DNA from 2 places in the Micromonospora palythoicola genome. Region 1 is predicted to be linked to the other one. Evidence: predicted binding sites of a transcription regulator. Region 1 holds the regulator's gene; the other holds the start of a gene.

Evidence for each region. The regulator HrcA, encoded in region 1, represses chaperone genes, less so after heat shock. The targets are predictions, from matches to a motif close to GGTTNGCACNCTCNNNNNGAGNGTGCNAACC.
Region 2: the regulator HrcA is predicted to act here: its motif matches at 6,323-6,353, upstream of groL (chaperonin GroEL).

The regions. Positions count from the first base shown of each region.
Region 1 is NZ_JBAGKI010000015.1:31,579-40,587, reverse strand. Features, by position in the region: gene V5O40_RS09400 (hypothetical protein) at 1-601, opposite strand, end outside; gene V5O40_RS09395 (enoyl-CoA hydratase-related protein) at 720-1,508, opposite strand; gene hemW (radical SAM family heme chaperone HemW) at 1,529-2,752, shown strand; gene V5O40_RS09385 (DUF4870 domain-containing protein) at 2,780-3,355, opposite strand; gene hrcA (heat-inducible transcriptional repressor HrcA) at 3,567-4,589, shown strand; gene dnaJ (molecular chaperone DnaJ) at 4,663-5,808, shown strand; gene V5O40_RS09370 (16S rRNA (uracil(1498)-N(3))-methyltransferase) at 5,810-6,544, shown strand; gene V5O40_RS09365 (histidine triad nucleotide-binding protein) at 6,590-6,949, shown strand; gene V5O40_RS09360 (serine hydrolase domain-containing protein) at 6,946-8,334, shown strand; gene V5O40_RS09355 (PhoH family protein) at 8,518-9,009, shown strand, end outside.
Region 2 is NZ_JBAGKI010000022.1:22,958-31,966, forward strand. Features, by position in the region: gene V5O40_RS12680 (glycerol-3-phosphate dehydrogenase/oxidase) at 1-1,017, opposite strand, end outside; gene V5O40_RS12685 (S8 family serine peptidase) at 1,131-3,752, shown strand; gene V5O40_RS12690 (hypothetical protein) at 3,905-4,036, shown strand; gene V5O40_RS12695 (hypothetical protein) at 4,190-4,426, shown strand; gene groL (chaperonin GroEL) at 4,503-6,125, opposite strand; gene V5O40_RS12705 (hypothetical protein) at 6,401-7,507, opposite strand; gene V5O40_RS12710 (cold-shock protein) at 7,636-7,839, opposite strand; gene V5O40_RS12715 (GNAT family N-acetyltransferase) at 8,051-8,581, shown strand; gene paaN (phenylacetic acid degradation protein PaaN) at 8,644-9,009, opposite strand, start outside.

The DNA.
Region 1 (9,009 bases):
GCGCGGCGATGGCGGCGGCACCGCGCAGCACCGGATCACCGCCCACCGAGCAGCTGACCGCCGTGCTGGCGTGACCGAGCAGCGCCCGGGTGAGCACCTGCGACTCGTCGGCCCACTTCTCGTACGCCTCCGGGAAGGCCGAGCGCTGCACCTTCTGCGCGGCGTCGGTGACCCGCATGTCCTGCCAGCCGCGCACCTTCTTCAACGCCGCGTAGAACTTGCCAGCCGCGTACCGGGGGTCGCGGATCTGGGTTGGTGTGCCCCATCCCTGGCTCGGTCGCTGCTGGAACAGCCCCACGGAGTCGCGGTCGCCACCGGTCAGATTGCGCAGCCCGGACTCCTGGTACGCGGTGGCGAGCGCCACCACCACCGCCCGCTCGGGCATCTCGCGCTGCACGCCGATCGCCGCGATGGTCGCCGCGTTCGCCATCTGCTGCGAGTCGAGCGTCACCTCGCCGTCGGCCTGCACCGTGCAGGCCCGGCCGGCCAGCGGCAGCCGTAGCCCGTCACCGGCCTGCCTCAGCACCACGATCATCCCGATCGCGGCGATCAGGACGAGGACCACGAAGCCCGTCGCGACAGCCCGAGATCGCACCCGCACCTCCTGTGTCAAGGTCCGCCAAGCGTACGTCCCGCATCGACCCGTACGTGTCGTCCGACCGGTTCCGTCCCCGCCCGGCACTCACGCGCAACCCGAGGTTCCCCGTCCCGGCCGTACCTCACCTACCGAGTTCCGCCACCCAGCGCGGTGCCCGCTTCTCCCGGAACGCGGTGACCCCCTCGACCCCGTCGGCCGACAGGAAGTACCCGGTGGACAGCTCGGCCAGCTCGGCCAGCTCGGCGCGCAGGTCGACGGCGGGCGGACGGCGCAGCAGTCGCTTCGCCCCGGCCAGCGCCGCGGGGGCACCACGTACCAGCGAGTCGCAGTACCGCCGCACCGTGGCGTCCAGTTCCTCGGCCGGCACCGCGGCGGTGACCAGGCCGATCTCGGCCGCCCGCCGGCCGTCGAAGGTGTCGCCGGTCAGGTACAGCTCGGCCGCCGCCCGGGTCGTCAGGTGGGGCAGCACCGTCGCGGAGATCACCGCGGGGATCACCCCGATCCGCACCTCGGTGAAGGCGAACGTGGCCTCGGCCGCGCAGACCGCCAGGTCGGCCGCCGCGATCAGGCCCAGGCCGCCGGCCCGAGCCGGGCCGGCGACCCTGGCCAGCACCGGCTTCGGGCACTCCCGGACCGCCGCGAGCACGTCACCCAGCATGCCGGCGGGCACCGAGCCGCTGGCGTACGCCGCCGCGGTCTCCTTCAGGTCGGCTCCGGAACAGAAGACCGGCCCGGTGTGGTCCAGCACGATCACCCGGACCGCGTCGTCGGCGACCGCGGCGGCCAGCGCCGCCAGCAGTTCGGTCATCAACGGTGTGGAGAGCGCGTTGCGGTTGTGCGGGCTGTCCAGGGTGAGCGTGGTCACCCCGTGGGCCGTGGCGACCCGCACGAGCGCGTCGGGAGAGGTCATGCCAGGGCACACTAGTGGCCATGCCCGGCGTCCTTCCAGCAGGCGAGCCCGTCCCGGCCGACGGGTCGCTGCCCGCGTCCGCCCGCGCGTCCGTGGGCGCCCGGGGTTTCGGGGTCTACGTGCACGTGCCCTTCTGCGCGAGCCGGTGCGGCTACTGCGACTTCAACACGTACACCGCCGACGAGCTGGGTGGCGGAGCGAGCCGGGCGGGCTACGCCGACACCGTGCTGGCGGAGCTGGCACTCGCCGCCCGGGTGCTCAAGGACGCTCCGCCGCCACGGGTGCGGACGGTCTTCGTCGGCGGCGGCACCCCCACCCTGCTGCCCACCGACGACCTGGCCCGCATCCTGGACGCGATCGACCGGACCTGGGGACTGGCCGCCGACGCGGAGGTGACCACCGAGGCGAACCCGGAGTCGGTGACGCCCACCTCGCTGAAGGAGCTGCGCGCGGCCGGGTACACCCGGATCTCGCTGGGCATGCAGTCGGCCGCGCCCGGGGTGCTCGCCGTGCTGGACCGCCGGCACAGCGCCGGCCGGGCCACCGCCGCGGCCCTGGAGGCCCGCGACGCGGGCTTCGACCACGTCAATCTCGACCTGATCTACGGCACGCCGAGGGAGCGGGCCGAGGACTTCGCCGCCTCACTGGACCAGGTGGTGGCCGCCGGCGTTGACCACGTCAGCGCGTACGCCCTGATCGTCGAGGACGGCACCCGACTCGCCGCCCGGATGCGCCGGGGCGAGCTGCCGTACCCGGACGAGGACGTGGCGGCGGACCGGTACCTGGCCGCCGAGGCGACCCTCGGCGCGGCCGGCTTCTCCTGGTACGAGGTGTCCAACTGGGCCCGCACGCCGCAGGCGCGCTGCCGGCACAACCTGCTCTACTGGACCGGCGGGGACTGGTGGGGCCTCGGGCCGGGGGCGCACAGCCACGTGGGCGGGGTGCGCTGGTGGAACGTCAAACATCCCGCCTCGTACGCGCAACGCCTCGCCGCCGGGGAGTCTCCCGGGCAGGCCCGGGAGGTGCTCACCGGCGACGAGGCGCACATGGAGGACGTCATGCTCCGCCTGCGACTGGCCGGCGGCCTGCCGCTGGACGTGTTGACCGACGCCGGACGGGCCGGCGCGGCGCGTGCGCTGGCCGCCGGGTTGCTCGCCGAGCCCGCCCACGCCGCCGGGCGCGCCGTGCTCACCCTGCGCGGCCGATTGCTCGCCGACGCCGTGGTCCGCGACCTGCTGCCCTGATCCCCGTCATCAGACCGGTCGGCGCGGTCAGCGCTTCACGAAGGCGTAGGTCATCGGGTACTGGTAGAGCACACCCTCATTGGCCTTCACCCCGCCGATGATGCCGAAGATCAGTGGCACGATCGCGACGATGATCGGCACGAAGAACAGGATGCCGCAGGTGATCGTGGCGAGCACCCAGCTCAGCACCCCGACGACCGCCCAGGTGAGCTGGAAGTTCAGCGCGGCCACCGAGTGCGCCCGGGCGATCGGGGACTGCTGCCCGCGGACCATCATCGCGATCAGCGGTGCCACCCAGCCGAAGAGCCCGCCGCCGACGACCACGCCGAGCGGGCCGCCGAAGTGTGCGATCAGCACCCAGGTCTTGTCCTCGTTGTTGGCGTAGCCACCACCGGGAGCGCCGTAGCCTCCCGTCGGGTAGCCGACACCGGGTGCTCCCGGCGGCGGATAACCGCCGGGTGGGGGGTAGCCGGCCGGCGGCGGCTGGTCGCCGGTGGGGGGTGGATAGCCGCCGGGCGGGGGATAGCCGCCCTGGCCAGGCGAACCGGACAGTGGTGTCGTGGGTTCGTCGCCGGAGTCCGGGGGACGAGGTGGTTCAGTCATGGAGGCCACGGTAGGTGCCAGCGGCAACGGTGCACCAGAGCGACACCGGCGAGTGTCAACCCGCCGATCGGCTCGATGACGACAGGTGCTGACTTGATCATCGCGTGGACGGGGGCGCCGACGTAGACTGGCACTCGCTACAGTCGAGTGCCAGAGTGTTCCTCTGGCGGTCGTGACGCCGCGAGCTGACCTGCGACAGGAGGTGGCAAGGATGGGTCTGGACGACCGGAAGCTCGCCGTGCTCCGGGCGATCGTCGAGGACTACGTCGCCACCCAGGAGCCGGTCGGCAGCAAGTCGCTCGTCGAGCGGCACCAGCTCGGTGTCTCACCGGCCACCGTTCGCAACGACATGGCCGTGCTGGAGGAGGAGGGCTACATCCGCCAGCCGCACACCAGCGCGGGGCGGGTGCCCACCGACCGTGGCTACCGCCTCTTCGTCGACCGGTTGAGCCGGGTCAAGCCGCTCAGCCCGGCCGAACGCCGGGCGATCGAGCGCTTCCTGGCCGGTGCCGTGGATCTCGACGACGTGGTGCACCGCACGGTGCGGCTGCTGGCGCAGCTGACCCGGCAGGTCGCCGTCGTGCAGTATCCGAGCCTGGCCCGGTCCCGGGTGCGTCACCTGGAACTGGTGCCGATCTCCACCACCCGGCTGATGCTGGTGATGATCGCCGACACCGGCCGGGTCGAGCAGCGGCTGGTCGAGCTGCCCGCACCGGTCCCCGCCGACGACGTGCTGGACCTGCGCCGGCTGGTGAACGAGAAACTGGTGGGCGTCCGCCTGTCGGAGACCCCGCCGCTGGTGCAGACCCTCATCGACGACTGCGCGCCGCACCTGCGCCCGGCGATGACCACCCTGTCCACGGTGCTGCTGGAGACCCTGGTCGAACGGCACGAGGAGCGGCTGGCCCTGGCCGGCACCGCCAACCTCGCCCGGGGCGGCCTGCTCGACTTCCAGGGCTCGCTGCGTCCGATCCTCGAAGCACTTGAGGAGGAGGTCGTGCTGCTCAAGCTCATCGGCGAGGTGGAGCCGAGCACCCTGCGGGTGCGCATCGGCGACGAGAACGAGTACGACAACCTGCGGGCGGCCTCCGTGGTCAGCACCGGGTACGGCCCGGGCGCGACCATCGTCGGGGGGATGGGCGTGCTCGGACCGACCCGGATGGACTACCCCGGAACCATCGCCACGGTGAGGGCCGTGGCACGCTACGTGGGCGAGCTGCTGGCCCAGAACTGACAAGTCAGGGCCGACGGCAGGCTGCCGCCGCCGAACGGCGTAACTCGAGACGAACACGAGGACACGGAACGCAGTGGCCAGGGACTACTACGGCATTCTCGGCGTGAGCAAGGGTGCCTCCGACGACGAGATCAAGCGCGCCTATCGCAAGCTGGCGCGCCAGTTCCATCCGGACGTGAATCCGGATCCGGAGGCACAGGAGAAGTTCAAGGACATCAACGCCGCGTACGAGGTCCTCTCGGACGATCGGAAACGGCAGATCGTCGACCTGGGCGGGGACCCGCTGGCACCCGGTGGGGGCGGGCCCGGCGGTCCGGGCGGCCCCGGCGGAGCCGGACCCTTCGTCGGCTTCCAGGACATCATGGACGCGTTCTTCGGTGGCGCCACCGGCGCCGGACGCGGCCCGCGTCCGCGTACCCGCCCCGGTGCCGACGCGATCCTGCGACTGGAGCTGGACCTCCAGGAGACGGCCTTCGGTGTCGAGGCGCCGATCACCGTCGACACCGCCGTGCTCTGCACCACCTGCTCCGGCGCCGGCACCGCCGCCGGCACCCACCTGGCCACCTGCGAGGCGTGCGGCGGGCGGGGCGAGGTGCAGTCGGTGCAACGCACCTTTCTCGGCCAGGTGGTCTCCGCCCGGCCCTGCACCGTCTGCCAGGGCTACGGCACCACCATCCCGCAGCCCTGCCCGACCTGCGCCGGTGACGGCCGGGTCCGCACCCGCCGGTCGCTGACCGTCAAGATCCCCGCCGGGGTGGAGGACGGCATGCGGATCCGCCTGGCCCAGCAGGGCGAGGTCGGCCCGGGCGGCGGCACCGCCGGTGACCTCTACGTGGAGATCCACGAACGGCCGCACGACGTCTTCTCCCGCAAGGGCGACGACCTGCACTGCCGGGTCACCGTGCCGATGACCGCCGCCGCGCTCGGCACCCGGCTGACCATCAAGACGCTCGACAGCGAGGAACCGGTCGACGTCAAGCCGGGCACCCAGCCGGGCAGCACCCTGCGGCTGCGGGCCCGGGGCGTACCGCACCTGCGTGGCACCGGGCGGGGCGACCTCTACGTCCACCTGGACGTGCGTACCCCCACCAAGCTCGACGCCGACCAGGAGCGGATGCTGCGCGAGTTCGCCAAGACCCGAGGCGAGGAGGTCGCCGAGCTGACCAAGCAGGGTGGCTTCTTCTCCCGGATGCGCGACGCCTTCAACGGCCACGCCTGACGTGTCCGCCCCGCTGTTCCTGGTCGAGTCGCTGCCCACCGCCGCCTCGACGGTGCTGGACGGCCCGGAGGGCCACCACGCCGCCACCGTGCAGCGGCTGCGCGTCGGCGAGCAGGTGTTGCTCGCCGACGGTCGGGGCGGCACCGCCACCGCCGTGGTCACCGCCGTCGGCCGGGGCACCCTCGACCTCGACGTGACCGACCGGGGGTACGTCGACGCGGCGAACCCCCGCCTGGTGGTGGTCCAGGGCATCGCCAAGGGCGACCGGGGCGAGCTGGCCGTGCAGTCGATGACCGAGGCGGGCGTGGACGAGATAGTCCCCTGGGCGGCGGGCCGCTCGGTGGTGCAGTGGCGCGGCGAGCGGGGCGTACGGGCCCGGGGCAGGTGGCTCGCCACCAGCCGGGAGGCGACGAAGCAGGCCCGGCGGGCGTGGCTGCCGGTGGTGGCGGGCGCGCCGGACGAGAGCACCGCGTCGGTGACGCGCCGGATCGCCGGGGCGGCCGCCGGGTACGTGCTGCACGAGGAGGCGACCGACCGACTCACCACCGTCGAGCTGCCCGACCACGGCGAGATCGTGCTGGTGGTGGGCCCGGAGGGCGGCATCACCCCGGCCGAGCTGTCGGCCTTCCAGGAAGCCGGTGCCCGACCGGTGCGGCTCGGCCCGTCGGTGCTACGCACCTCCACCGCGGGCGTGGCCGCCCTGGCGGTCCTCGCCACCCGTCTGCTGCGCTGGTGAGCCGCGCGGCGACGGCGCCGAGCGTTTCTTCCTTACACTGCCCGGATGGGAAGCGACTGTCTGTTCTGCCGCATCGTCGCCGGCGAGATTCCGGCCACCGTGGTCCGCGAGACGCCCACCACGCTCGCCTTCCGCGACATCGACCCGAAGGCGCCGGTGCACGTGCTCGTCGTGCCCAAGGAGCACTACGCGGACGTGGCCACCCTCGGGCAGGGTGATCCGGCGTTGGCCGGCGAGGTGCTGGCCACGGCCGCCGCGGTGGCCGAGGACGAGGGCCTGCTCGGCGACGGGTTCCGGCTGATGTTCAACACCGGGGCGTACGGCGGCCAGGAGGTCTTCCACGTGCACGCGCACGTGCTCGGCGGTGCCCCACTCGGCCCGATGCTGGCCCGGAGCCTCGGATGACCTCCGCCGCCGGCGACACCTCCGCCGCCGGTCGGCTGGAGCGGATGGTGCGGCAGGTCCAGGCGCAGGCCCGGGTGCCGGCGGTCTCGGCGGCGGTGCACCGCGCCGACCGACCGTTGTGGACCTGCACCGCCGGCGGCACCGGAAACGACACGGCGCTGGACGAGCAGACCCGGTTCCGGATCGGCTCGGTGACCAAGACCTTCACCGCCGTGCTGGTCCTGCAGTGCCGCGACGACGGGCTGCTCGACCTCGACGACCCGCTGCACCGGCACCTCGACCTGCCGGCGCACGGCGAGCTGACCGTACGCCGGTTGCTGTCGCACACCGCCGGCCTGCAACGCGAACCGTACGGCGACGTCTGGGACACGCTGCGCGCGCCGGACACCGACCAGCTGATCAACGAGCTGGCCCGGGCCGAGCGGGTGCTGCCGACCGGCCGCCGCTACCACTACTCGAATCTCGGCATGGCGCTGCTCGGCCACCTGGTCGGGCGGGTACGCGGCGGCAGCTGGGTGGAGGTGCTGACCGAGCGGGTGCTGACCCCGCTCGGGCTCACCGCCACCACTGCCGCTCCGGGGCCACGTGCCGCGACCGGGTTCCTGGTCGACGCGTACTCCGACGAGGCGCATCCGGAGCCGCCAACCGACTTCGGCGCGGTGGGCCCGGCCGCGCAACTGTGGAGCACGGCGACCGACATGGCCCGCTGGGCCGCCTTCCTGGCCGACCCGGCGGCGTTGGACGCCGCGGGTCGGGTGCTCGCCCCGGCCACGCTCGACGAGATGCGCTGGCCGGTGACGGTCACCGACGAGGCGGTGTGGGCCGGCGGGTTCGGTCTCGGCCTGATCCTGGTGCCGCAGGGGGAGCGGGTGGTGCACGTCGGGCACGACGGGGCGATGCCCGGCTTCCTCGCCGGGGCGTACGGCCGCCGGGGCGGCGAGGGCACGCCCGGGGCGTTCGGCGCCGCCGTGCTGGGCTCCTCCGGCACCGCCGTCGAGCTGCTGGAGCTGCCGCACCGGCTGCTCGCCGCCGCGGTCGAGCACGATCCGGCCGACATCGACCCGTGGCGGCCGGGCGATCCGGCGCCGCCCGATCTGCGCGGGCTGCTCGGCCGCTGGTGGGGCGAGGGCTTCGAGTACGTCTTCTCGTGGCACGAGGGGGCCCTGCGGGCCCGTGGTGCCGGTGACCCGCCGGGAAAGCCGCCAGCGGTGTTCGCCCCGGTGCCGGACCAGCCGGACGTGCTGCGTACGGTCTCCGGCCGGGAGAACGGCGAGCTGCTCCGGCTCACCCGGGACGCGGCCGGCGTGGTGGTCCGGATGCACTGGGCGACCTACCGGTTCACCCGCCGCCAGGAGACCTTCGACGGCTTCGACTTCCGCGGCTGACCCGGGCGGTTCGCTGGACGGAATGCCCTTTTTCGCCCGTTCCGGCCGGAGCGTCGAAGCGGTGGAAATGGGCAGCGTGTCCGCGCCGTTGACCCGATACGATGGAGGCAACGTCCGCACGCCGTGCCACGGGCCCGGCATCGAGATCGAGAGCAGGTGGCGCAGGGCCCTCGGGCCCGACCTATGACCGGCACCCCACCTCCCGGCCCGCCCCGGGTGCAGACCAGGATCACGGTCCCCGATTCGAAGATCATGGTCAACCTGCTCGGCGCGGGTGACGAGATCCTGCGACTGGTCGAGCGCTCGGTGAACAGTGACGTGCACGTGCGTGGCAACGAGATCACCATCACCGGCGCTCCCGCCGACAACGCCCTCGCCGAGCGGCTCTTCAGTGAGCTGCTCGAACTCATCGAGAAAGGCGAGACCCTGACCACCGATGCCGTCCGGCGTACCGTCGGCATGCTCGAACAGGGTGGTACGGAGCGGCCCGCCGAGGTCCTGACCCTCAACATCCTGTCCCGGCGTGGGCGCACCATCCGGCCCAAGACCCTGGGACAGAAGCGCTACGTCGACGCGATCGACGGGCACACCATCGTCTTCGGCATCGGCCCGGCGGGTACCGGCAAGACCTACCTCGCCATGGCCAAGGCGGTGCAGTCGTTGCAGGCCAAGCAG
Region 2 (9,009 bases), on a different contig from region 1:
GGCCGAGGCCGCCGGGTGGGAGCGGTCCAGCCGCCAGTCGGTGTCCGTGGTGCCGATGATCCAGTGCCCACCCCACGGGATGACGAACAGGACACTCGTGGCCGTACGCAGGATCAGTCCGGTCTCGCCGGTGATCGCCGAGCGGGGCACCACCAGGTGCACCCCCTTGGACGCCCGCACCCGGACACCGGGCCGCAGGCCGACGTCGTTGAGCATCCGGGACATGTCGTCGGTCCAGACACCGGTGGCGGCGATGACCGTGCGGGCGCGCACCTCGAACTCGGTCTCGGGCGCACCGGGGGGTGCCTCCAGGTCGCGGACCCGGACCCCGGTCACCTCCCGGGCCTGTCGGATCAGTCCGACCGCCCGCGCGCTGCTGACCACGGTCACGCCCAGGCTGGCGGCGGTGCGGGCCAGGGTGATGACCAGACGGGCGTCGTCGACCTGCCCGTCGTGGTAGCGGATCGCGCCGGCCAGGCCGTCGGAGCGCAGGCTCGGAAAGACGCGGCGGGCACCCTCCCGGCTCAGGTGCCGGTGCAACGGCATGCCCCGGCCACCGCCGAAGAGGCCGGCGAAGGCGTCGTACGCGGCCACCCCGGCGCCGTAGTAGGCCCGCCGCAGCAGTCGGGCGGGCAGATCACGGACGCCCTGACCAGCGGGGAGCGGCACCAGGAACGGCACCGGCCGCACCAGGTGCGGCGCCAGCCGGGTGGCCAGCAGCCCGCGCTCGGTCAGCGCCTCGTGCACCAGGCCGAACTCCAACTGCTCCAGGTAGCGCAGGCCACCGTGGATCAGCTTGCTGGACCGGCTGGAGGTGCCGGCGGCGAAGTCGCGGGCCTCCACCAGGGCCACCTTGAGGCCCCGGGACGCGGCGTCGACAGCCGCTCCGGCACCGGTCACCCCGCCCCCGATCACCAGCACGTCGAACCGCTCGGCACGCAGCCGACGCAGGTCGGCGGCGCGGCGAGCGGGCGAGAGCTGCCCGGCAACGGACCGCAGAACGTTCGGATCACGCACCCGTCCACGTTAACCGTCCCCACCCGCCACCGGCAGGTGCCGCCCGGGCACCCCGATCAGCCGCCCGGCAGATCCGTCCCGACGACCGGGCGGCTGCGACGTACTGTGTGCGGATGCGGGCGGATCCCACCACACCCGGCGCGGCCGGTAGCCCCTGGGCGATCGTCGCGGCGGTGTTCGCCGGCTGCTGGACGGTCACGGTCACGGTCCTGGCGCAGACCGGCGGCTGGACCATCGACCAGGTGGTCCTGATCGGCGGCCTGGACCGGCTGGTGCCGCTCTGGCCGGTGGTCTGCCTGCTCACCGTGCTGCTGATCGCCGCCGCGGCGCTGCCGCTGGCCCTCATACCCCGCTCGGCGGCGGTCCGCGTCACCGGGCGGGTGTGGTTTGCCGGCGCGCTCGTACTCGGCCTGCTCGGGTTGCTGCGGACGATCCCCCCGGTGCACCACGAGGCGTACCTCGCCGGGCTGGCGCTGGTGGCCATGCTGCTGGCGGTGGTGACGGCCCGGCTGCCGTCCCACGTCCTCGGCCCCGGCCGCCGGGCCGACGAACCACGGCGGGCGGAATCCGTCGGCGGGGTCGGGCAGCAGGTCGACCGCCCGGACCAGCCGGACCGGATGCCGCCCGGCGGCCCGGGGCACCGGACCGGGCCGGAGGCGATGCCGGTCGGGCGACCGGCACGACTGGACGCACGTCCGTCGGTGCCGGCCCTGCTCGCGATGGCCGCCGGGCTCGCCCTGCTGCTGCCCTGGGTCTGGTGGGGGGCCCTCGGCGGGCTGTCGGAGACCATCCTCGCCGGGCTGGCCGCGGCGGCCGTCGGCGCACTGGCCGCGACGCTGCTCGACGCTCGGTTCTGGTGTCGTTTCGACGCCGACGAACCGCCCCGACCGGCCCGGCTGGTGCTGCTGGGCGGGCTCGTGGCCGGGGTGGTGCTGCTGCTGGTGGGTGCCGGCACCGGCCACTCCGGTGCGCAGTTGCCGCTGCTGGTGACGCTGCCGCCGGCCGGGTTCGCGCTGGCCGCGCTGCGGGCCATGAGCCGCCGGGCGGCGGCCGGGCGCGGCGTCGCGCACCCGGACACCTGGCCCGGCGTGCCGGAGCAGCCGGCAACCGGGGCCACCGTGCGCCGCCATCCGGCCGGGTCGGGTGGCCGGGCACCCGTTGCCTGGCTAGTCGGGCTCGGTGTGTTCGGCCCGCTGGCGTTCACCGATCCGGAGGAGGTCAGCCTGCTGCTGGTCAGCACCCGCGACGTGCCCTTCTGGGTCGCCGCCGCGACCGGTGCCGGACTTGCCGTCGGACTGGTGCTGGCGGTCGGATACGGCCTGCTGCTGGCGCGACGCTCGGCCCGTACGCCGAGCCGCGCGCTGGCCGCGGCGAGCGCGCTGACGCTGCTGGTCACGGTCGGCCTGGTCGGCTCGGTCGCCGGCCAGCCGGGGCTGCACGGGGAGCGGCTGTTCGTGCTGCTGCGGGAACAGGCGGACCTGAGCGGTGTCAGCGGCGGACCAGGTCGGGCCGGCCGGGACGCGCGCGCCCGGGAGGTCTACCGGCGGCTGGTCGACACCGCCGACCGGACCCAGGCCGACCTGCGGCGGGACCTGCGGCGGGCCCGACTGCCGCACACCCCCTACTACCTGGTGAACGCGATCGAGGTGGCCGGCGGGCCGGCGGTACGGGCCTGGCTGTCCAGCCGACCCGAGGTGGCCCGGGTACTGGTCAGTCAACGCCTGCGCCCGTTGCCGGCGCCCGCCGACAGCGCCACCGGCAGCGCGCCGGCCCCGTCCGGCCCACCGTGGCACCTCACCATGATCGGCGCGGACCGGGTCTGGTCCGAACTCGGCGTCACCGGCACCGGGGTGACCGTGGGTAGTTCCGACTCGGGGGTGGACGGACGGCACCCGACCCTGGCCCAGGGCTTCCGAGGCGGCGACGACTCATGGTTCGACCCGTGGAACGGCACTGGCGCACCGACCGACCGCAGCGGGCACGGCACCCACACGATGGGCAGCGCCGTCGGGCGGGACGGCATCGGCGTGGCTCCCGGCGCACAATGGGTCGGCTGCGTCAACCTCGACCGCAATCTGGGGAACCCCGCCGCCTACCTCGACTGCCTCCAGTTCATGTTGGCGCCCTTCCCGCCGGGCGGTGACCCGTTCCGGCAGGGGCGGCCCGCCCGGGCACCGGAGATCCTGACCAACTCGTGGGGCTGCCCACCGATCGAGGGGTGCGATCCCCGGGCGCTACAGCCGGCCACAGCGGCGCTGGAGGCCGCCGGGATTCTCGTCGTCGCGGCGGCCGGCAACACCGGCCCGTTCTGCGGCTCCGTGCAGGATCCGCCGGCACCGTACCCGGACGTGCTGACCGTCGGCGCGGTGGACGACCGGCGGCGGGTCACCGCCTTCTCGTCCCGTGGCCCGACGGCCACCGGGACGACGAAACCGGATCTGATGGCGCCGGGCGCGGAGGTCATCTCCGCGATGCCCGGCGGCGGGTACGCCGTGCTCGACGGCACCTCGATGGCCACCCCGCAGGTGGCGGGGGTGGCCGCGTTGATGTGGTCGGCCAATCCGGAACTCGTCGGCGACCTGGACCGGACGCGGCGGATCCTGCGCGAGACGGCCGAACCGATCGAGACCAGCGACTCGGCCCGGGACCGGTCCGACGAGTGCGGCGGCCCGGCGAACCTCGTCGGCGCCGGCTTGGTCGACGCGTACGCGGCCGTCTCGGCGGCTCGTGGTTGATCGCCCGCGACCGATTCCACCCCGATGTGAGCAGTACTCGCCCGAGGGTTAATCCGAGCCCTCCGGACCTGCTATCTTGCGGCTTCATGCACGGTCATTCGTCCGGGTCGGCAGCTCCTCTCCGGACATCGTCGACAGCCCGCTGGCGGGGCATGGCCCTGCTGATCCTGCTGGGGGTACCGGCGCTCGTCGTGGCGCTCTGCTGCGGGGTGGTCCATGTGGTCACCAGGTCCGCCACCGACGACCCGTTCGGCCAACGCGGAGGCGTCACCGGACCGCCCTGATCCGGGCCGCATCCATGGCGGAGCGGGTCGCTGATGTTTCCCGAGCCAAACCGATCAAAAGGGTCTTAACGCCAAATAGATCCCGATAGCGCCATTCGACCTTCCCGCTGCTCGGCGCGCCCTACCGTTTCGGTAGAGGAGGCAGCCATGAGCATGGACGACGATCAGGCCCGGGAAGCCCCACCGACCACCTGGGCCACGATCCACGGACTCCCCGGCCAACTGCCGATCGACCGGCTCGACCACGGCGACGCCGAGCAACTGGCCGAGATGACCGGAGTGGACGAGCCACCCGAGGAGCCCCTCATCCTGGTGGACGAGCCGGTTCAGCACCGCCCGCCGTACGACCGGGCGCGGAAGCGCCGGAACCAGCGACCGCTGCCGACGTAGCCGACGAGTGGCCACCGACACAGCGGAAGGGGCGGACCGCTGACGCGGCCCGCCCCTTCCGGCGTTGGAGCTGGACTCAGAAGTCCATGTCCCCGCCACCCGGGCCAGCCGGGGCGGCCGGGGTCTTCTCCGGCTTGTCCGCCACGACGGCCTCGGTGGTGAGGAACAGCGCGGCGATCGACGAGGCGTTCTGCAGCGCGGAACGGGTCACCTTGGCCGGGTCGATGATGCCCGCGGCCAGCAGGTCGACGTACTCGCCGGTCGCGGCGTTGAGGCCGTGACCCGAGTCGAGGTTGCGGACCCGCTCCACCACGACGCCGCCCTCGAGGCCGGCGTTCACGGCGATCTGCCGCAGCGGGGCGTCCAGCGCGATCTTGACGATCTGCGCGCCGGTCGCCTCGTCGCCGGCCAGGTCGAGCTTGTCGAAGGCGGTCTTGCCGGCCTGCACCAGCGCGACACCACCACCCGGGACGATGCCCTCCTCGACGGCGGCCTTGGCGTTGCGGACCGCGTCCTCGATGCGGTGCTTGCGCTCCTTGAGCTCGACCTCGGTGGCCGCGCCGACCTTGATCACCGCAACGCCACCGGCCAGCTTGGCCAGCCGCTCCTGCAGCTTCTCCCGGTCGTAGTCGGAGTCGCTCTTGTCGATCTCGGCCCGGATCTGGTTGACCCGGCCCTGGATCTGCTCGGCGTCGCCGGCACCGTCGACGATGGTGGTCTCGTCCTTGGTCACCACGACCTTGCGGGCGCGGCCCAGCATGTCGAGGCTGACGGCGTCCAGCTTGAGGCCGACCTCCTCGCTGATGACCTGGCCACCGGTGAGGATGGCGATGTCGGTCAGCATGGCCTTGCGGCGGTCACCGAAGCCCGGCGCCTTGACGGCGACCGACTTGAAGGTGCCACGGACCTTGTTGACCACCAGCGTGGCCAGGGCCTCGCCCTCCAGGTCCTCGGCGATGATCAGCAGCGGCTTTCCGCCCTGCATGACCTTCTCCAGGATCGGGAGCAGGTCCTTGACCGACGAGATCTTGCTGTTCGCGATCAGGATGTACGGGTCGTCGAAGACGGCCTCCATACGCTCCGGGTCGGTCATGAAGTAGGCCGAGATGTAGCCCTTGTCGAAGCGCATGCCCTCGGTGAGCTCCAGCTCCAGCCCGAAGGTGTTGCTCTCCTCGACGGTGATGACGCCTTCCTTGCCGACCTTGTCCATCGCCTCGGCGATGATCTCGCCGACGCTGGTGTCACCGGCGGAGATGGAGGCGGTGGAGGCGATCTGCTCCTTGGTCTCGACGTCCTTGGCGAGCTTCAGCAGCTCCTCCGAGACGTTGGCGACCGCAGCCTCGATGCCCCGCTTCAGGGCCATCGGGTTGGCACCGGCGGCCACGTTGCGCAGGCCCTCGCGAACGAGTGCCTGGGCCAGGACGGTCGCCGTCGTCGTGCCGTCACCGGCGACGTCGTCGGTCTTCTTGGCGACCTCCTTGACCAGCTCGGCGCCGATCTTCTCGTACGGGTCCTCGAGCTCGATCTCCTTGGCGATGCTCACACCATCGTTGGTGATGGTGGGGGCACCCCACTTCTTCTCGAGCACGACGTTGCGGCCCTTGGGGCCGAGGGTCACCTTCACGGCGTCGGCGAGCTGGTTCATGCCCCGCTCGAGGCCGCGGCGCGCCTCTTCGTCGAACGCGATCATCTTGGCCATACGGCGTTGTCCTCCTGGACACTCACGGGCCACCCGAGTGTGTGCCCCGGATGGGCCGTCTGGTGTACGCACCTTGGGACGTCGCCACCTGGCGACGGCGACGTCTCCTCGGCCGGGCCGGATAGCCCGCGACGACCGGCCACGTGCCTCACCCGTGGTTATGTCACGGGCGCGACCGCAGCCCCACCGTCCCGACCAGCTGGCACTCACGCCATGCGAGTGCCAATGACTTGTTTAGCACTCTGCCCTGCCGAGTGCAAGCACGATGGCCCGGGTCAGCCGAGTTCGGCCGCCAGTTGGTTGGCGTTCACCGGGCCCTCGTGCGCCCGCTGCTCGGCGTAGGTGACCACCAGCCCGACCTGCTGCGCGAGGTACGCCGGCAGCGTCAGCACCGCGACCACCGCGATGGTCAGCACCACACCCACCGTCGTACCCGGCGAGTCCAGCGGAGTGGCACCGAACGGCAGGGTCGCCAGCGACTCGATCAGGCTCGCCACCAGGGAGAGACCGATCACCGCGGCACCCACCAGGGCCACCCGGCCGAGCAGCAGCCCCGGCCGGTCACGCAGCATGCGGTGCGACCTGCTGAGCGGGTCGTGCCGCTCGAACAGGTAGACCGGGCCGGCCAGGGCCAACGCGAACACCGCGTACACGCCGGGCAGGAAGCACAGGCAGAACCCGAAGACGACGATCAGGGTGACGAGCAGCGTCCAGCCCCACAGACCGAGCGAGCGGCGCATCCCGTAGCGCAGCGCCGCGGCGGTGCCGACCTGCTCGCCGACCGCCTGGCGGGTGATCAACCAGGTGCCGGCGGCCCAGCCGACCGACTGCACCAGACCGAGGAGCACGCTGCCACCGAGCAGCACGAGCAGGAGCGTGCCGAGATCCGTCCAGAAGTTCGCCGGCAGCGCGGCGGAGTCGCTGGCGAGTTGGCTGTCCCAGCGCGCCGAGGGGTCCACGGCCAGCGTGAGCACCGACAGCACCGCGGCCGGCAGCACCTGGGTGAGGACGAGAATCGGCAGCAGTTGTCGCCAGCCCCGGCGGGCGGCGCCCACGCAGCGCCCGAACCAGCCGCCCAGCCCGGCCCCGGGCGGGGTGACCAGGGCGTCAGCGGGATCGAGACCGTAGCCTGCGGGGTGGTGCCAGCCGTAGGCCGGCTGTCCCGGGTACAGCGGTTGACCGGGATACGGCGACATGCCGACGTGCGGCGGCTGCGCGGGATGGCCCGGTTGCGCGCCGTAGGGCGGCGGCTGCGCGGGATGGCCCGGTTGCGCGCCGTAGGGCGGCGGGCCGAACCCGGGCGGCGGGTCGAGCGGCCCGGGCGGCGGCGGTTGGTCCGCGGGCGAGGAGGTGGGACCTGTTGGGGGCGGCTGGTCGGACATGGAACCTCCTCAGCGACGGCTGGTTCGGCCCATGATCTTCCCTTGTGGGGCGCCGGCACCGCAGCCCCCTCCGGCGATGGTCACGCCACCCCGACGACGATCGGTCGCCCGGGGTGGGTCGTCCGCACTCAGGCGATGACGCGTACCCGCTCGGCCTGCGGGCCCTTCTGGCCCTGGGCGATCTCGAACTCCACTCGCTGACCGTCGTCCAGCGCCTTGTAGCCGTCCATCTCGATCGCGGAGAAGTGGACGAAGACGTCCTGCCCGCCGTCGACGGCGATGAAGCCGTAGCCCTTCTCGGCGTTGAACCACTTCACGGTGCCTTGTGCCACGGTGTTTTCCTCACTCTGCACGGCGTTCCACTACCTCGGGTCACCGGCGCACCGGCACCCGGAAACCACCGGTTTCGGCAATCCGCGACGACCACTGAAACGGGTGACCGAAATCGCACGCTACACGAGGAGTGACGACGGCGCACGACCACAAATCGGGCGTATTACAGTCACCCGTATCGTCGTACGTCATTGTGATAAGCATGCGGGCATGACGAACGTCACGGACGGAACCTGGGTGCGCCGGGCCGTCATCCGCCGGGTCGAACCAGCGGACGCCGCTCGGATGCGCGCGCTGCGGCTGGAGATGCTCGCGGACGCGCCGCTGGCGTTCCTGGAGACGATCGCCGAGGCCGCGGCCCGACCGCACGCCGAGTACGCCGCCCGGGTCGCCCGGGTCTCCGTCGGCCCGGACACGGCGCAGTTCGTGGCGGATCCGGGCGGCCGGCTGGTCGGGCACGTCGGTGGGATGGCGCACCCGACCGAGCCGGGGGTGACCGTGCTCTACGCCGTCTACGTCACGCCGGGCTGGCGGCGCACCGGCCTGCTCGGGGAACTGGTGAGCGGGGCGGCAGGGTGGTCCCGGGCCTGCGGACGCCCCGAGCTGATGCTGGAGGTGGTGGTCGGCAACGACCGCGCCTACCGGGCCTACCAGCGGCTGGGATTCGTCGACACCGGTGTCCGCGTACCGCACCCGACCATCCCCACCCTGCGCGAACTCCAGATGCGCCGGGCCGCGTAGCCCCGAGGCCGGTCGTCCGCCTGGTGGCTCCGAGGCACCCCCGGAGCCACCGCCGCAAACCCTCAGACGTGCCGGCGACTCTGCACGATCCGGAACCGGTTCGCCACGTACGCCCCGTCGGTCAACGCCGAGTTCGCTGCCGCGTTCGCGCCGCTGCCGTGGAAGTCGGAGAACGCCGCCGACTGGTTCACGAAGACGCCGCCGGTCAGGTTGGCCGACAGGTGCACCCCGACCTCGATCGCCGCCGCCTCGGTGCCGTCCAGCACCGCGTCGTCGGTGGAGTAGACCGCCGCGGTGAGCGCACCCTGCTTGCCCACGGTCGAGCGCAGGATCTCCAGGCTGTGCGCGGTGGAGTCGGTGGCGATGGCGAAGGAGATCGGCCCGAACCACTCCCGCGAGTAGGTCGCGGTGTCGCCCGCGTCCAGCTT